DNA from 3 places in the Clostridium sp. Marseille-QA1073 genome. Region 1 is predicted to be linked to each of the others. Evidence: riboswitches for the same ligand, from Rfam matches in the RefSeq annotation. Region 1 holds a riboswitch; each other region holds the start of a gene.
The links. Region 1 has a riboswitch for thiamine pyrophosphate ahead of thiE (thiamine phosphate synthase). Riboswitches for the same ligand answer to the same signal wherever they lie in the genome.
Positions count from the first base shown of each region.

Region 1 (6,047 bases):
AAAATAACAGCCTTGATGACTTTTTTGTGCATCAAGGCTGTTATCAATTTAATACTATCTAATGATAATTTTTAAATCAGACTAAGTCTTTTTTCTCTGACTTCATTGCATAGATAATGATTCTAGTAGTGGTATATATATCATTTATTTTTATTTCAACTTCCATGGAAGTACCTCTAAGGATTACGCAAATTATCTTACTTCAATAATTTGTGTTCCTTCTCCACTATAAAATATCGTATTAAGATGTTCTCCTGGCCTAGTTTGTAAAGGGGAACATTTTATACTAACTTTTACAGTATATATTCCAGGTTTTGCATAAGTATGTCTTGGTGAATTACTCTTACTAGTGTTTCCATCACCAAAATCCCATAAATATTTTGTAGTATAGGATGAATTCGAAATTAAGTAAGGTTCATTTCCATTAAAATCTTTAAAATTAGCTTTAAAATCGAAAGTGCTATTTATCAAACCAATAGGTCCAGAAGGTCCTTTAAGTGATTGAATGTCTACTTTTAAAGGTATAACCTCATATGCTGGATATCCTTGAAGAGATACATCTGTTAAATTTTTTGCTGAAACATTGATGAAAGAGCATAGTAAAACAGTTAATACTAGTGTAGTTAATGAAATTATTTTTTTAAAAAAACTCTTTTTGACCATAATAAATTTCCTCCCTTAATATCATTAAATTAAATTCACTAGATAAAATTTATTACTATTAATTCCATTGCATCCCCCTTTAGATAATACATAAAGTATATATTCCATATTTGTTAACAACTGTTACCGATATATTATAATATTGTAAATGAATGGTAAGGAAGAAAAATTAATAGGTATTTTAAATATTTAAAAATACCTAGTCTAAAATTTGTTTTAAATATGAAAAATATTTATTATTAAATGAACTTTTAAAATGTTTAATATGCATAAACATGTTATATATAGAATGCAATACAAGAAAAAATATATTACTTTACTATAATATTACAATTTTTCTTTTAAATTGATGTTATAATTTATATATAAGTAATTATGATATATAGCTTAAAGTTAAAAGGGAGTATATGAAATAGAGGTGGGTTAATGACATATTTAAGAAAACCAGAATGGTTAAAGGTAAAATTACAAAGTGGTAGAAATATCAATAAGGTTAGTTCTTTGCTAAGCCAGTATAAGTTAAATACAGTTTGTGAAGAAGCAGGATGCCCTAATCATGGAGAATGTTATAATAAATGTACAGCAGCATTTATGATTTTAGGTAAAAATTGCACTAGAAATTGTAAGTTTTGTAAGGTTACAAAAGATGCCCCAGAAAAAGTTGATCCGATGGAACCATATAATTTAGCGCAAACTGTAAAGGAAATGAACCTAAAACATGTAGTAATTACTTCAGTTACAAGGGATGATTTACTTGATGGTGGAGCTAATCATTTTGCAAAAACTGTAAAAGAAATAAAAAAGCTAGATAGAAAAGTTACGACAGAGGTGTTAATACCCGATTTTAAAGGCGACATTGAGGCATTGAAAACAGTAGTGAATTCTAATCCTGAAATAATTAATCATAATATTGAAACTGTAAAAAATTTATATAATAAAGTTCGTCCTATGGCAATTTATAAAAGATCTCTAGAGCTTTTACAAAACGTAAAAATGCTAAATCCAAATATTTTAACCAAATCTGGATTTATGGTAGGATTAGGTGAAAGTGAGGAAGAGGTTATAGAATTGATGAAGGATTTAAAGAAAGTAGATTGCGATATATTAACTATAGGACAGTATTTAATGCCATCAAAAGAACATATAGATGTTGTAGAATATATTCATCCTAATACTTTTAAAAAATATGAAACTATCGGTAAAGATTTAGGCTTTAAATTTGTGGCTAGTGGGCCATTAGTAAGAAGTTCCTACTATGCGGCAGAAGTTTTTGAAAGCTTATTAAAAGCTTAGAATATAGAATTATATTGTATTTAAATTAAAGACCCAATGCTCTTTTACGGCACTGGGTTTTCAATTTGATTAGTAATTGCTAACTATTTTTTAGTTATAATATAATCTATATATTGATAAATAAGACATTTCTACAATAATAGGTATATAGTAAAATTTAAGGAGTGAAATATATACATGCTTATTTTTATACTAATATTAATAAATATACCAATTTATAAGGCTATATTTAAGTTAATATTTAATAGTATTGATGATTTAAATGAAAGTATTAGGTATTCCTTTACACCAGATTTCTTTTCACTTTTCCGAGGGGAGTATTTTAAAGATAAAATGGCAGAATTTAAGCTTAGCTGCTTTATAATTTCTTGCATACTTGTAGTTACGGTGGAGTATTTTTTCCTTAGCAAAATAATACAGTGGTTTACGAGCTAATTTATATGCTTTGTTTCTCATAACTATTAATTTATTAGTGAAAAATCTATAATAGAGAAGCTTCTATAGAAACCTATGAGTTTGATTAATACAACTTAAAAATAAAATCATACTTCATATATTGATAATCCTTTTATATGCATATATATAATTGAGGTGATAATATTATGGCACTGATAAATAAAGGTGATAAACTAACTATATCTGCAGGACATTGTACTAAAACAGACTCTGGCGCTGTAGGATATAGGATTGAAGCTGAATTAAATAAATCAATAACCAAAGAATTTGTTAAATTATGCAATAAATACAATTTAACAATATATGATGTGACACCATATGGTGAAGATTTATCTGCAAATGAACGCCTAGTAGTAGAAGTAAATAGAGCTAATAATTATAAATCGAAACTTCATATATGCATGCATCATAACTCCTCTGATGGAAATGGTTATGGTACAGAAGTATATGTGTTTTCCAATTCTGGACTAGCTTCAAGTTATGCTAAAGCAGTAGTTGATGCCATATCTAATTTAGGATTTAGAAATAGAGGAGTAAAAGAAAATAAAAGCTTATACGTTCCTAGAGAAACTAATATGTCTTGTATATTACCAGAAGTTGCATTTGTAGATAATAAAAATGATATGAATTTATGGCAAAAACTTGGGCCCTATACCATAGCTAAAAGTATATTTAAAGCCTTAACTGGTATTGATGATAATAATAAAGAAACTATTCCAGCTATGCCTGTAAAAAATATGGAAGATGATGATTATTCCATCAAAGATAAAATAGCACAAATCACTGCCGATATTTTAAATGTAAGAAGTGGACCTAGTATAAACTATTCAGTAATTGGACAACTAAAAAAGAATGATAAAGTTAAGTTATATAAAAAATCTAATGGTTGGTATTCTATATATTATGGCAATAGTGGAGGATATATAAATAGTAGTTATGCAAAGATTTTATAAGTCTAATATCCATTTAATAGAATTTATAATTTGATTATTTCTAGATATATGTTGCAAAAATATTAAATATTGTTATAATGAAGTTAAAGAATTAAATAACCTTATTGCTAGGGGTGCCTTATGGCTGAGAGGGCAGATTTTGCCTAACCCTTGAACCTGATGTGGTTAATACCACCGTAGGGAAGCAGAGTAAATGCACTTTTATATGTATTTTAAGCTTGCCTTTGGCAAGCTTTTTAATTTTAATAAAAGTACATTAAAAATAATAACCTTTCAACATTTTGTTTTAGGAGGTGATAGTATTTTGTCTATATATAGAATTATTGATGCAAATATAAATAGGGTATCTGAAGGTGTTAGAGTATTAGAGGACCTATGTAGATTCTACTATAATGATGAAATAAAAACTAAAGAACTTAGACAATTAAGACATGATGTAAGAAAAACTTTTGACAGTGATGAACTTATAACTTATAGAGATTCAGTAAATGATATTGGTGCTGCTATATCTTTAAAAACTACTGTAGATAAAAAAGAAACTATTGAAGCATTAATAAAATCTAATTTTAAAAGGATACAAGAAGGACTAAGAACTATTGAGGAATTATTAAAAGTATTAGGCTACTATGAATATGGTAAAAAATATGAGACTTTAAGGTTTAAATCTTATTATCTTGAAAAAACTTATCCAAGTAGAAAGTTTTATTTTAAAGACAATATTTATGCTATTTTAGGAGAAGATTTTTCTAATGGAAGAGATAATATTCAACTAACTAAAGAACTAATTGAAAGTGGTATTAAAATAATTCAATATAGAGAGAAAAATAAAGACAAAGTTTACAAATTAAATCAATGTAAAATTATTAGAGAGTTAACTAAAAAAAATAATGTAACCTTTATTGTAAATGATGATATTGATATTGCATTAGCAGTAAAAGCTGATGGTATACATTTAGGGCAAGAAGATATGGATTCACTAGAAGCAAGAAAAATAGCACCTAATATGATAATTGGACTTTCTACTCATAATAAGAATCAAGCTCTTTTAGCTTTAGAAAAGAAGGTTGATTACATAGGTATAGGCCCAATATTTAATACTACAACTAAAAAAGATGTAGAATATTCAGAAGGGCTAGAATATTTAAAATGGGTGTCAAAAAATATAAAATTACCCTCCGTAACAATAGGTGGCATAAAAGAAGAAAATTTAATGGATGTAATAAGCCATGGAGGCAAATGCTTTGCTATGATTTCTGAACTTATTAGTACAGAAAATATAAAGGCTAAAGTTAATAATATTAGAAAAATAATAAATGGGATAAATGAGGAGGATAACTATGAACTACACAACTCAAATGGATGCTGCTAAAAAGCACATTATAACAAAGGAAATGAAGATTGTTGCAGAAAAGGAAAACATAGATATAGAACAGTTAAGAATTTTAGTTGCAGAGGGTAAAATAGCAATACCTGCAAATAAGAATCATAAGAGCTTGTCACCAGAAGGTGTTGGACAAGGTCTTAGAACGAAAATTAATGTAAATCTAGGTATATCAAAGGATTGTGCTAATATTGAAGCGGAACTTGAAAAAGTCAAAATAGCCTTAGAAATGAAAGCAGAAGCTATAATGGATTTAAGTAATTATGGTAAAACTTATGATTTTAGAAAAAAACTAATAGATATGTCACCTGCAATGATTGGTACTGTTCCAATGTATGATGTAGTGGGATTTTATGATAAAGAACTCAAGGATATAACTGTAGATGAGTTTTTCGATGTAGTTGAAAAACATGCTATGGATGGAGTAGATTTTGTTACTATCCATGCGGGCTTAAATAGAGAGACTATAAATACTTTTAAACGAAATAAAAGACTTACTAACATAGTTTCAAGAGGTGGATCATTACTATTTGCTTGGATGGAATTAAATAATCAGGAAAATCCATTTTATGAGCATTTTGATAGATTACTGGACATTTGTGAAAAATATGATCTAACATTAAGTTTAGGTGATGCTTGCAGACCAGGCTCTATAAATGATGCTACTGATGCCTGTCAAATAAAAGAACTTATGATATTAGGAGAACTTACTTTAAGAGCATGGGAAAGAAATGTACAAGTTATAATTGAAGGACCAGGTCATATGGCTATTAACGAAATAGAAGCTAATATGTTACTTGAGAAAAAACTTTGTCATGGAGCACCTTTCTATGTATTAGGACCATTAGTTACGGATATAGCACCAGGATATGATCACATTACAAGTGCAATTGGTGGGGCTATTGCAGCTACTTATGGAGCAGACTTTTTATGCTATGTAACTCCAGCAGAGCATTTAAGACTTCCAAACTTAGAAGATATGAAAGAGGGGATAATTGCTTCTAAAATAGCCGCTCATGCTGCCGATATAGCTAAAAATGTAAAGGGTGCAAAAGATATAGATTATAAAATGAGCAAAGCAAGACAAGCGTTGGATTGGGAAGAAATGTTTAATTTAGCTATTGACGGAGAAAAACCTAGAAGATATAGACGTGAATCCATGCCTGAACATGAAGATAGTTGCACTATGTGCGGTAAAATGTGCTCAATGAGAAACATGAATAAAATTCTTCAAGGAAAAAATATAAATATTTTAAGAGAAGATGATTAAAAAAACATTTCAAAAGTTAATTTTATAAAAT
Region 1 covers NZ_JBSVQM010000038.1:16,482-22,528, forward strand. Annotated here, with positions in the region: gene ACY1IQ_RS20155 (PKD domain-containing protein) at 193-663, opposite strand; gene lipA (lipoyl synthase) at 1,090-1,956, shown strand; gene ACY1IQ_RS20165 (N-acetylmuramoyl-L-alanine amidase) at 2,559-3,365, shown strand; TPP riboswitch at 3,465-3,565, shown strand; gene thiE (thiamine phosphate synthase) at 3,571-4,734, shown strand; gene thiC (phosphomethylpyrimidine synthase ThiC) at 4,703-6,016, shown strand.

Region 2 (6,047 bases), on a different contig from region 1:
TCTCCAAGACCTAATACCGCAGTACCATTAGTTACTACAGCTACCCAATTTCCTTTTGATGTATAATCATAAACCTTATCATAATCTTTGCTTATTTCCATACAAGGCTCTGCTACTCCTGGTGTATACGCTAGTGTCATATCTTCTTTATTATTTACCGGTACCTTACAGTGAAGTGCAATTTTCCCTTGAAAATCTTTATGAAACTTTAATGCTGTCTCTTTTAAGTTCATAGTAAATCCTCCATTATAAAAATAATTTCTAATTTTACTAGTTTACACTACTGTATAAACTAAATAATATCTATCTTTATAATATATATTATTGAATACAAATACAACTTGTAAGACAGAATTATATGTTAAATTTAATTTTAATTTCCTTTTTATAATATTTATCTAATTATTATAAGCAGCTGTTCAAAATCAAAAAGTCTATAAATTAAAGCATCTTTTTAATAAAATATATTAATTACACTTTATAAACTTTTTGGTTTGTATATAATTTCTCCTCTGAAAAATTATATACTTGGTCTAAAAATTTTATTTTAAAAGTTCCGCTGCCTTCGATTCCTTTTTTTATCTCTCTTTCAGCTAATTCACCACAAATTCCTAGTAATGTTACTGCTATTAGGGTTGATATTAAATGCTCTTTAGTTACGGAAACTAATGTTGCAATTACAGCTCCCATCATACATCCCATGGCAGTGACCTTACTCATAATGCTATGTCCATTTTCTACTATATAACATATATCTTTATAGCATATAATATCTATCTTTCCAGTTATGCATATTACTGAATTTAATTTATAGCTTAAAGCTTCAGCTAAAGCTTTTCCTTCTTTTATATAATCAATACCCTCTTCATTTTCCTCACTATCTACCCCTTTAGAATTGGTTTTAAGTCCACATAAGGCTTTGATTTCTGAAAGATTTCCTTTAATTACAGAAAAGTTGATTTCCTTTAATAGTTTTTCAATAGAACTCTTTCTAAAGTTGGATGCAGCTATTCCTACAGGATCTAATACTACAGGTATATTTAAACTATTAGCCTTTTTCCCTGCCAATATCATAGATTTTAGTGTATCTTTTGTTAACATACCTATATTTATAAGAAGTGCTGAAGACTGAGATACTATTTCTTCTACTTCTTCTGCATCTTCACTCATTATTGGAGAAGCTCCTAAGGCCAAAGTTATATTTGCGCAATCATTACAACTTACATAGTTAGTTATTTGATGTATTAATGGCTTTTTATCTTTTATAAGCCCCAAAATAGTACCTCCCTTTTCAAGTACATCTTCTATATGTTTATACTCACTCAAATTTTGTTCCCCCTTATTCTAAACAATTATTTAAAATTAACAATTATAAAACTTTATGAGAATTATCTTTAATTATCAATTGATATCCTTAAACTCTAAACTTACCCTACAATTATAGATATTTAACCTTATATAAGATTAAATAGTTTTCATAACTTTAGTTTTCTCAAATACCATAATTAAAAGATAAGCAATTACACTTCCTACTACTGTACTTACACCAAAAGGTATTATAAAAGCAAAGGCACCTACTGATTTTCCCATAATTAATTTAGCTATAGGAAAGGACATCAATGATCCTAGTATTCCTGTTCCTATTACTTCTCCTATTACTGCCATGAAATTTTTCTTTGTTTTTTTATAAAAATAACCTGCTAAAGTTGCCCCTACCATACTGCCAGAAAAAGCAAGTAAGGTCCCTGTGCCAAAAATATTTCTAAGTAGTGATATACAAAAGGCTATAGCTGCTCCATTTACAGGTCCCAACGCTATTGCAGATACAACATTTATAGCATGTTGTACAGGAAAACACTTTGCAACGCCCATAGGAATATAAATAGATGACCCTAATACGCCTATAGCAATAAACATAGCAGATAATACTATTTTTTTAGTTTTCATAAAGATTCCCCCTTTTAAATTTATTGTGCATAGCTAATGATGCAATTTAAGATAATTCTCAAATTTACTGAATATTTTAAAATTAAAAAAGCACAAATCCAGTTTTGGATTTGTGCTTATGTTTACAGCATAAATATAGGATAAATTTAAATATCCCAAACACACTTCCTACGCTGGTATTATCCAGTTCAGGTTAAGGGTCTAAAAGTACACACTTTTACTCTCAGCCAGTTTTACTAGCTCCCCTGTGCAAATATTTTCTTTATAGTTTAATATTAACATCTTGTTTCTGTATATTCAACTTATTTATTTAATACATCTTAGAGTAATTTATATAGCTCTCTATCTTCTCTTTCCATTCTTTTTTCTATTTTATCAAAAACCTCTTTTGTATTAATAATAAATTTATCTTTATTATTAATTATCTTACTCCTAGTATTAAATTGATTTTTATAATTATTAAATATACTAAGTATATCTCCCATCTCATCAATGTAACACTTAGCTATATTTTTAATTTTTTCATTTTCATTTTTTAATAAGTTTGGATATAGGAATTTATCTTCACTCTCTAAGTGAATTCTTAGCTTTCCTGATAGTAAATTTATATTTTTTGCAATTTCACTGCATTCCACTTCTAAATCTTTATTTATAAGCTTCTTTATATTATAAATCATCTCTAAGATTTCAATATGTTGTCTAGTTAAATTATTAATATTAGCCATAAAAGTACCCCCAAAGTAAAATTCTTATTTTAACATAATTCTATTACTTTTAGGCAAATATTTCTGTAACATTTATTACACTTTGTAAATTTTATTAAATAAAGGAATTTATTAAAAATTATATGGCTTACAAATTATTTCTTTAATTTTTGTATCTAGTATAGCTGAACCATGTGCTGGAGTTAATATTATTGCCGTATCTGCACCTTTCCCTGAGCCACCTATAGAAATTATATCTTCTCCATATGGTATAGTCCCTCCATCTAGTGCCATTGTAGCTACTTCTACTGCCACTTTAACACCTTGTCCAAACATACGTAAACTATAAGCCATAACCTCTACAGGAGAAATTCCTCCAAATTTTGTTGAAAGAGCTCTTTCAGCACCAGACAATACGTGAGTACTTGTATATACCTTAAATCCACAGCTCTTTAATTCTTCCATTCTTTCCTCACTTATTTCTTGAATACCAGCTTCTCTAAAACCATTAACATGAGTAACAACTACTACATTTAATCCACTATCTTTTAATAGTAAAGCAGTATCTCCTGCACTAGAAGCCACAACTATATTTTTAATTCCTCTTTCCTTTGCAGTTTTAACTGCAAGTTCAATTGTTTTTATAGTATTCTCTCTTCCTGCTTTTTCAAAATACATAATCATTCTCCTTTTATTATTTAATATTAAAATTCCTGTTATAGATAAGTTCCATAGTTTCTTCTAAAATCCTTTTATTCATTAAATAAAGCTATTTAAATGCATTAAAATAAAAATATAATTCTCCAAATAATATTAAGTATTAATCTTTATAATTTTTAATATTTCTCCTTTTTCATTTAATTTAACGCAGGTTAAAACTCCCTCTTTATACCCAGCTCCTGTATCAATATTCAAAGAATTCTCTTCCTCATTATAAATAGGTTCCCTATTTTCACAGGGAGTATGTCCAATTATTTGTAATTTATTTATATTTTTTATTTTCCCTCTGTTCCATAGAACCCCATGGGGGTCTGTTTCATCAAAGCAATTTAAAGTAATTTCAGATAGGCCTGCATGACTTATAAATATATTCTCATTTTCCCAATATAAAGGTAAAGTTAAAAACCAATTTACATCTTCAATTGGATTTTTATTTTCACTTTTATATTGCTCTAAAGTTTCATATCCACACTGCCTTAACCAATTTTCATTAGGTTCATTTAAGAAATGATATATAATTTCAAATTCATGATTTCCTTCTAAAAATACCACATTACTAGGAAACTATTCTTTTAATTCTCTACAATATTCCACAGTTTTAGGTGAAAAACTTCCCCTATCAATTAAATCTCCAACTTGAATAAATAACTCATCCTTACTATTCCAATGTTCTTCAATAAGTTTTTTAAGCTCTAAATAACATCCATGAACATCACCTATAACAAATAAATTCATATTTCCTCCACATTAAATTAAAATCTTAATAACTTTAATTATCTTTTCCAATCATGCATTTATTTTATCATTTTTAACTGTAAACATGATATATTATCTTTTCTATATAAAATTAAAGATATTTCTTATCTATCTAAGAAATATCTTTAATTTACATAATAAAAATCCACCATTCTTAATTTTAAGGGTTTATACTATTTTTATAGAAAATTTATTTTTTAAGATATATTTTAGCCTATCACCTAGGATATCTATATTTTAAATATCTACTTTAAAATATGATTAAATTTTATTTAACCACATTATTTCTGCCTCTTTTTTTAGCTTCATATAGATTTCGGTCTGCTAAAGCAATTATTTCTTCACTAGTCAATTGCTCTTTAAACATAGTGAATATACCAAAGGAAGCAAAGATTTCTATTTTCTTATCTTCAATTTGAATTATCTTTTCCTCAATTTTCACTCTCATTCTTTCTGCAATACTATAGGCAGAATTATTACTTGTATTATTAAGGCATATTAAAAATTCATCTCCACCGTATCTTGCAATCCAGTCTATATCGCCTCTAATACAACCTAATAAAATGTTAGCAATTTCTTTTATTACAAAATCACCAACAATATGTCCAAAAGTATCGTTAATTTCTTTAAACTTATCAATATCTGCTATTAATACTGACAAAGGTTTTCCCTCAATAACACTTTTTATAATATCAGCAGGTAATCTTTCGCTGATATATCTTCTGTTAAATATATTAGTTAAGTCATCTTTAACAACCATATTATTCATATCAACTAAAGAGTTTTTTAAGCTACGTCCACTTTCATATTCTCCACTACCTACCATCATAGTGTTTGTAACATCTTTAAATAACTCTAAAACAATTTTATGCTGCTGAATTTCTGTGGGTATAGCTGTAACCATAAAAAGCTTTTCAGCTGTATTTTCTAGTTTCATAAAGGTATCATTTTCTATATAAGCTCTCATTGCAATACAATTATCACAAATCTTCTGACTACTCCAATATTTATAGCAAATTTCGTTAGTTTCTTTAATACTACTTTCTTTATAATCCATTACATTTTTCTTTACAGGATCAATAATTCTTATACTATCATATATAGTTTTAAAAAAATCTAACTTTTCCTTTAATACTTCAATTGTTATAGGTTCTTTCATTAAAACTAAGCATCCCTTCTAAAATTAGTTTATGCTTCATAAAATCCATAAATTTAACTTATGTAAGAATGTAACTACTTATACATTTAATCTTTTGTATTAATACAATATTTTATATTCCATCATAATCTATGGACTAATTTTAACATCTTATAAAAATTTTAGTCAACAAGCAATCTATATTAATTTTTATATAAAGTGCGTATCTCTTATTGAATAGCTTAATCTATATACTTGTATAGTAGACACTTAAAAATTACAATACTCTCCCTTTCATGGAAATCTAATTTTATTTTATGAAAAAATCCACCATTTTTACTGGTGGATTCTTATGTTAACTTATTAAATAATTAATTTCTTCTGAAAATGTTAATTCTTTAGGCCTCCAAATTCTCTTTAAACTTTCTAGTTCTTTATAGGGTAAATTTAATGCTTTAATAAATTTATAAAAGTCATTATCTAGCCATGGTGGTGTCCATCCTCCTGAACGACATATATGAATTGCATCAATGTTATTTTTCTCATTAAATTTAGGAAAATCTAAGTAATCTATCTCATAATTATTATTTAATTCCTCGAAATCTTCTGGTTTTTCTAAGGTGTAGGGACTATAAAATATATTAGCTTTTTTAATAATATTATTTTTAAATAATATTCCTAGCCAATTAGCACAGTTAAGTTCAAAACGTAAAGAAGCTAAACCACCATACCCCAAATCACTGTGAGCATCAAATAAAAAAACTTCATCACAATCATAATAT
Region 2 covers NZ_JBSVQM010000017.1:71,641-77,687, forward strand. Annotated here, with positions in the region: gene ACY1IQ_RS14820 (NAD(P)-dependent malic enzyme) at 1-233, opposite strand, end outside; gene thiM (hydroxyethylthiazole kinase) at 472-1,326, opposite strand; gene thiW (energy coupling factor transporter S component ThiW) at 1,465-1,947, opposite strand; TPP riboswitch at 2,096-2,204, opposite strand; gene ACY1IQ_RS14835 (hemerythrin domain-containing protein) at 2,268-2,672, opposite strand; gene ACY1IQ_RS14840 (pyruvate kinase alpha/beta domain-containing protein) at 2,784-3,329, opposite strand; partial or broken gene ACY1IQ_RS14845 (metallophosphoesterase family protein) at 3,465-4,106, opposite strand; gene ACY1IQ_RS14850 (GGDEF domain-containing protein) at 4,396-5,286, opposite strand; gene ACY1IQ_RS14855 (arginase) at 5,621-6,047, opposite strand, start outside.
Region 2: another riboswitch for thiamine pyrophosphate. It lies ahead of thiW (energy coupling factor transporter S component ThiW); the one in region 1 lies ahead of thiE (thiamine phosphate synthase).

Region 3 (6,047 bases), on a different contig from region 1:
CTTGCTTTAATATTGGTTCAATTGAATCATCTTGTGATAATCCTTCTGATCCTTTTAATAGTCCTTGACCTGCAACAAAAGGTAAATCCTTTATTTTAAGTTTTTTAAGTACATTATATCTATGCATTAACGCTTCACTTGCTTGCTCTAATCTATTTTCTAGTAATGAAAAGAACCTTTTCACATCACCTTTCGCAAGTATTCCAACTCTTGGAAGGTTTATTGTAGTTGGGGCTATATTTCCTCTACCTTTTGTTCCTGGTTCCCCATTACAATTACTCATTACATAAGTTCTGCATCCCATAGTTGCCGGAACTATTCCTTGATCATAATAAACTTTATTAAAATCAGAGTCTATATTCATGAAAGTAGGATTCATTCTTTTACTGGCTACCTCGCATGCAAGCTTAAATAGATAGAAATATGGATCATTCTCTTCTCTATTTACACCTTTTTTAACTCTAAATATTATATTTGGAAATATAGGTTGCTCCCCACGACCTAATCCTTTTTCGTATTCTTTTAAGAATATTTCACATATAAGTGCTGCATCTTTGCTTTGAGGTATTCCTATATTCATGGAAGAAAACGGAACTTGACTACCTGCTCTAGAATGCATTGTATTCAGATTATAAACAACTCCCTGCATGGATTGCTCTATTATTCTTCTTAATTTTTTTTCTACTGCTTCTTCTAATATATCTTCTGGTATTCCTAACTCTTTTAATTCTGTTCTTATTTCTTCTCTTGTTGGTTCTACAAAAGCAGCTAAGTCATTATCAAAATCTGCATGGGATTGTCCTCCAAACATATCGTTTTGAGTAGATTGAAGTAATATACAAGAAAGTTCTGCTGCCGAATCTATACGTTTAGCCTTTCTTAAATAACCATATCCAGTATTAAAACCTCTTTCTAAAATTTCTTTAGTAGGGATATGCAAGCAGTTTATAGTTAAATTATAACTATCTAAATCGTGGTAGTATAAATCTCCATTTTCATGGGCTTTTGATAGGTGCTTAGGCATAGTAGATAAGTTATACCATTTATTAGATTCACTAGCTATTCTAAGTAGTTTAGAACTAAAATTGTTTCCAACATTAGCATTGTCTCTATCAGTTTCTACTCCTATTCTTTCTATAGCTTTCATCAAATCAGATTTTATTTCTCTAATCCTAGTTCTTTCTTTTCTATAGTTTCCATAAGCAACACCTATAGGCTTATGACCATTCTCAAGTAAAGTACTCTGTACTATATTTTGAATTTCTTCTACTGTTAATTCTTCTACATTTAAATTCTCTATTCTTTTTATTATCTTTTGAGTTAACTCTATTTTTTCACTTTCTAGTAAATTATAAGATATTTCATCTGCTGATCCTTTAATAGCATTGGTTATCTTAACAGAGTTAAATTCAACCTTTCTACCATCTCGCTTAACAACATATAGCATAAATTACCCCCCTAAAACACAACATATTGCACTCGGATAATTATACTCTACTAAAAAAATTATATCAATTTATAAAAATATCTATGAAAATGGACTATGGTTTATTAATTACATTTAACTTGTAATTATTCCTTTTTTCATGTGAACATCATAATTGACATAAAGATTTATTTAAAATATCTACTAGTCTAAAGTATAAAACTCTCTAAAAATGCTCAAGATATATCTATAATGAGAATTTAATGTTAATTATGACCATATTAAGTTTAAACTTTATTATTTAATAAATATGGTAAAATTATAACAATTGAAATTTTTTTATTCAGGAGGAATTTAGATGAAAACAGGGACAGTTAAATGGTTTAACGCTGAAAAGGGATTTGGTTTTCTATCAGTTGAAGGCGAGGAAGATGTATTTGTTCATTTCTCTGCAATTCAACGAGAAGGATACAAAACTTTAGAAGAAGGTGACAAAGTACAATTTGAAGTTGTAGAAGGTTCTAGAGGACCTCAAGCAGCTAATGTTATTAAGTTATAATTTAGCTTATATAATTAAATACTCTTATTTCTTTATAAATAGCTACACCCTTCACATTATTATGAAGGGTGTTTATAACTTAAGTAATATTTAAGAATTAGTTAGTCAGTATACTAATCTAGTTTCATCACACTTAATCATTAAACTTAATGATAACTTGGAGCCTCTAAATCTGTGTGATGCAAAATATAACCTCATCTCTGACTAGTTATTTTTATAGTACTAAACTATTTCTTTATTAAATTTTTTATTCTTATACATCTTTTTATCTGCATTACAAATTATAGTCTTAAAATCATATTTTTCTCCTCCAGCTATTTCAAAGATTCCGTAGCTGAAATCTAAAGTATAGTCTTGTTCTCTATGATTTTTACATATCTCTCTTAAATCTTCCATAATTTCAATTGCCTCATCTTCTCTACACTTATCTAATAATATTAAAAATTCATCTCCGCCTAGCCTACCATATAAATTATTGCTATTGATATGAGACTTTAATGCTTGAGAAAATCTTATCAATAACTCATCACCTATAGTATGTCCATAGTTATCATTAACATATTTAAAATTATTAATATCTATAAAAATTATAGAGCTTCTATAGTTCTTATTATGAAATTCGTTAAGATAATATTCTATTATCTGTTCCAAATAGCCTCTACTATAAAGACAAGTCAGGCTATCATAAGTTGCTTTTTCTCTTAATTCTCCTTGAATTAAATGACTTCTAACTGCTAATCTAAATTCATTTAGTATATATTTTACTGTTCGTATATCTTCACTTGAAAAAGCCTCTTCTATAACAGTACTATCTAAATTTAATATTGCAGTTAAAACTCCATCTAAATATATAGGTGCACTTAAAGTATTGTGTATATTTAAAGATTCCGTTGAAATAAGCATATACTTTTTTGAAGGCTCCATATAAACTTCATTAAATTTTTTAGGATTTTTTATTATTGCAATATCCTTAAAATTATTTATTTCATGAAGGTATATTTCCTCTTTTTTTAATATTATTTTTTTTAAATCATCAGAATATCCATAAAGAGATATAAACTTAAATTCACTTCTATCTTCTGTTATTTTAAGTAAGCTGCCTTTAGACGCCTTAGGTACCAGTTTTATAGCTGTATTTAATATTAAATCATAAACCTCTTTTTCATTTTTAAGTGAAATTATTTTTTCACTAACAGCATATAAAACTTCTTTTCTTTTTTCTCTTTCTCTTAAGCTTTTTTTGTAGCTATATATTATACAACCCTCCATAACACATATTAATATCAGTACCCCAGTCAATGTTACTAGTAAATTATTTGTCAACATATTAACCCCACTTTTTAACATATATGTTTATTCTTAATTATACAGAATAATTGTGAATATTTGCTATAAAAAAGATAAAAATAATATATAAATATCTATTTTTTAGAAAAGTAATTCTAAATTTATATTTATACAAAACTTTCGTAAATCTTCTTATATATCTTCAAACTAAGTCTATTTATTAGTCTAATATAAAATTTATAATACAGTTGAAAGGATGATTTAATGTTTGGCAAAGTAATAGATATGAATAATACGGATGCATTTGTAGAACTTACAGATGGTATAACCATAAATGTATCTGTAAGTAAACTTCCTAATCATATAAAGGTTGGTGATAAAGTAGATATATCTTTTTCTAATTCTTCAACTATGCTAAATAATAAAATAGCAGATTTCTTATAATTTTTATTGTGTTTTCTTTAGTTACATAATATAATGAAATTGTAATAAAAATCTAATAAATTGCTAGGGGTGCCTTATGGCTGAGAGATGGACAATTCATTAACCCTTGTACCTGAACTGGATAATGCCAGCGTAGGAAAGCGTCTATATTAAAATGGAGATTAATATACCTTATGCCTATATTGGCATAAGGTTTTTTATATATTTAGCATTTTATAATATATAGTTATTAAATTTATATTTCTTTAATGTATATTTTTAAAAGCAATTTTATTTTTAATATATCAAGGCATCTTAAATTTATCATTTTCTTTTGGATGTCTAAAGTAAATGGGGGGTGTTCAACTATGTTAAATGCATTACAAGAAAATTTATCAAAAATTTTAAGTAGTAGTACTACAATTTTTACATTAATAGGCGTTCTAATAATAATTATTGCTTTTACAAGAATTAAAAAAATCCAATTTTCTACATCTATGATAACTCAAATTGGTGTAGCCTTAGGTGTGTCCTTAGCACTTAGCCTTATAAAACCATTTAATGCACCTTATGGTGGAAGTGTTACTTTGGGAAGTATGGTTCCAATCATAATTATTTCTTATATTTATGGTCCTGTACTAGGGGTTTTAACTGGATTTTTAAGAGGAGTATTAGATTTTATAATTGGTCCAGCTCAAATACTTCATCCTATACAAATATTATTTGATTATGCACTGCCATTTATGGCAATAGGTCTTTCAGGCTTAATTAAGAGTAATAAATTATTGGGGACAGTTTTTGGTACCTCACTAAGATTCGTATTCCACTTTATTTCCGGCTTTATATTTTGGGCCGCATATGCACCAGAAGGTATGTCTCCTTTAGTATATTCATTCTTATACAATATTTCATATGTATTCTTTGATGGATTAATCTGTGTATTAATATTAGCAGTTCTTCCTCTTGAAAGATTACAAAGAGAACTTAAAAGAGCCTAAAAAGAGCCTAGGGAACTCCCTAGGCTCTTTAATTTAAAAATCATCTGGTTTCTTTTCGTATATTTGTATTTTCCATTCACCTTTTTCATACTTATTAACTGCATAATAGTTAGTTTCATACTCACCAGCATGTCCCTTAAAGGTAATTATCGCTTTATATTTTGTAGAAGTATACCCTTCAGTATTTATATTCACCACTATACCAAAATCTTCCGCATTTTCATCCTTTACTAAAGTTACATCAGACAGCTTATTAAGCCTTTGCTCAAAATTCAATAAATCAGTAGACAAAATAAATTTTGACATCTCTAAATCTGAACTCATATTAATTCCTATTTTAGGATTATCTTCTTTACTCTTCTTATACATGTCTACTGCCTCGTATATTGTATCATAATAAACATTTTGAAAATCTATAGGTTTTCTTATATTCCAGAAATTTTTAATTATATCATTATCAAGTCGTTTTGATACTATATAGTTTTTATCATCATTATAAAAATTTGCACCATCATTTTTGTCTAATCCAGCAATATAATTGAATTTATGAATCTTATCAGGTCCTTCATAAATTTCAAAAATATAATCTGCTTCTAATGGACTTTTTGTATCAACTTCTTTAGCACTTGATAGAATTTTATATATTTCTTGTGCTACCCCAACATCAGTAACAGTAAATTTATAACTTTTATCTCTTGTGCTTTGAATAGTGATTTTAGTTGCTTTTTTTTCTTTCATAAATTCAAAAGCATTGTTATTACTCTTTAGCACACTACAACCAGTAAATATCATTACATTTACTAGAAATATTAATAATACTGTTGCATACTTCTTTAACTTATACACAATTTTCCTCCACACTATAAAATTAATAAAAGAGAAGCGGATGTTGCTTCTCCTTTAATTTTTATATCTTTAATTATAATACTTATATGATATTAAATCAAATATTAATTGATTTTAAAAGTCTTCATTATATTTTCAAATATTATAGGAATATTTTCTTTATAACTTTTATCTTTTATATAGAAACTTGATTTTATTTTATTTCCATTCAAATTTAAAAAATAATCATATGTTCTATAAAAATCATCTTTAGAAAGAGAAATATTATATTGCATTACATAAGCTTCATCTTTCCCTATGTTTGACTTAATTACTTTATAATCATCAATACCTATACCTCTTATATGTTTTTCATTTTCCTTGATTATAGACTGTATGTCCTCATTTTCATCCCAAAGTTCTATATATCCTTTAATTATATTATCATCAGAAATAAAATCACTATGATATTTAATTTTCTCATTACTTACTTTAGTCTCGCTACTAATCCAAGATTCAGGCAATCCAT
Region 3 covers NZ_JBSVQM010000011.1:91,867-97,913, reverse strand. Annotated here, with positions in the region: gene nrdD (anaerobic ribonucleoside-triphosphate reductase) at 1-1,447, opposite strand, end outside; gene ACY1IQ_RS11765 (cold-shock protein) at 1,785-1,985, shown strand; gene ACY1IQ_RS11760 (GGDEF domain-containing protein) at 2,208-3,254, opposite strand; gene ACY1IQ_RS11755 (hypothetical protein) at 3,537-3,716, shown strand; TPP riboswitch at 3,772-3,872, shown strand; gene thiT (energy-coupled thiamine transporter ThiT) at 4,064-4,693, shown strand; gene ACY1IQ_RS11745 (hypothetical protein) at 4,727-5,539, opposite strand; gene ACY1IQ_RS11740 (hypothetical protein) at 5,644-6,047, opposite strand, start outside.
Region 3: another riboswitch for thiamine pyrophosphate. It lies ahead of thiT (energy-coupled thiamine transporter ThiT); the one in region 1 lies ahead of thiE (thiamine phosphate synthase).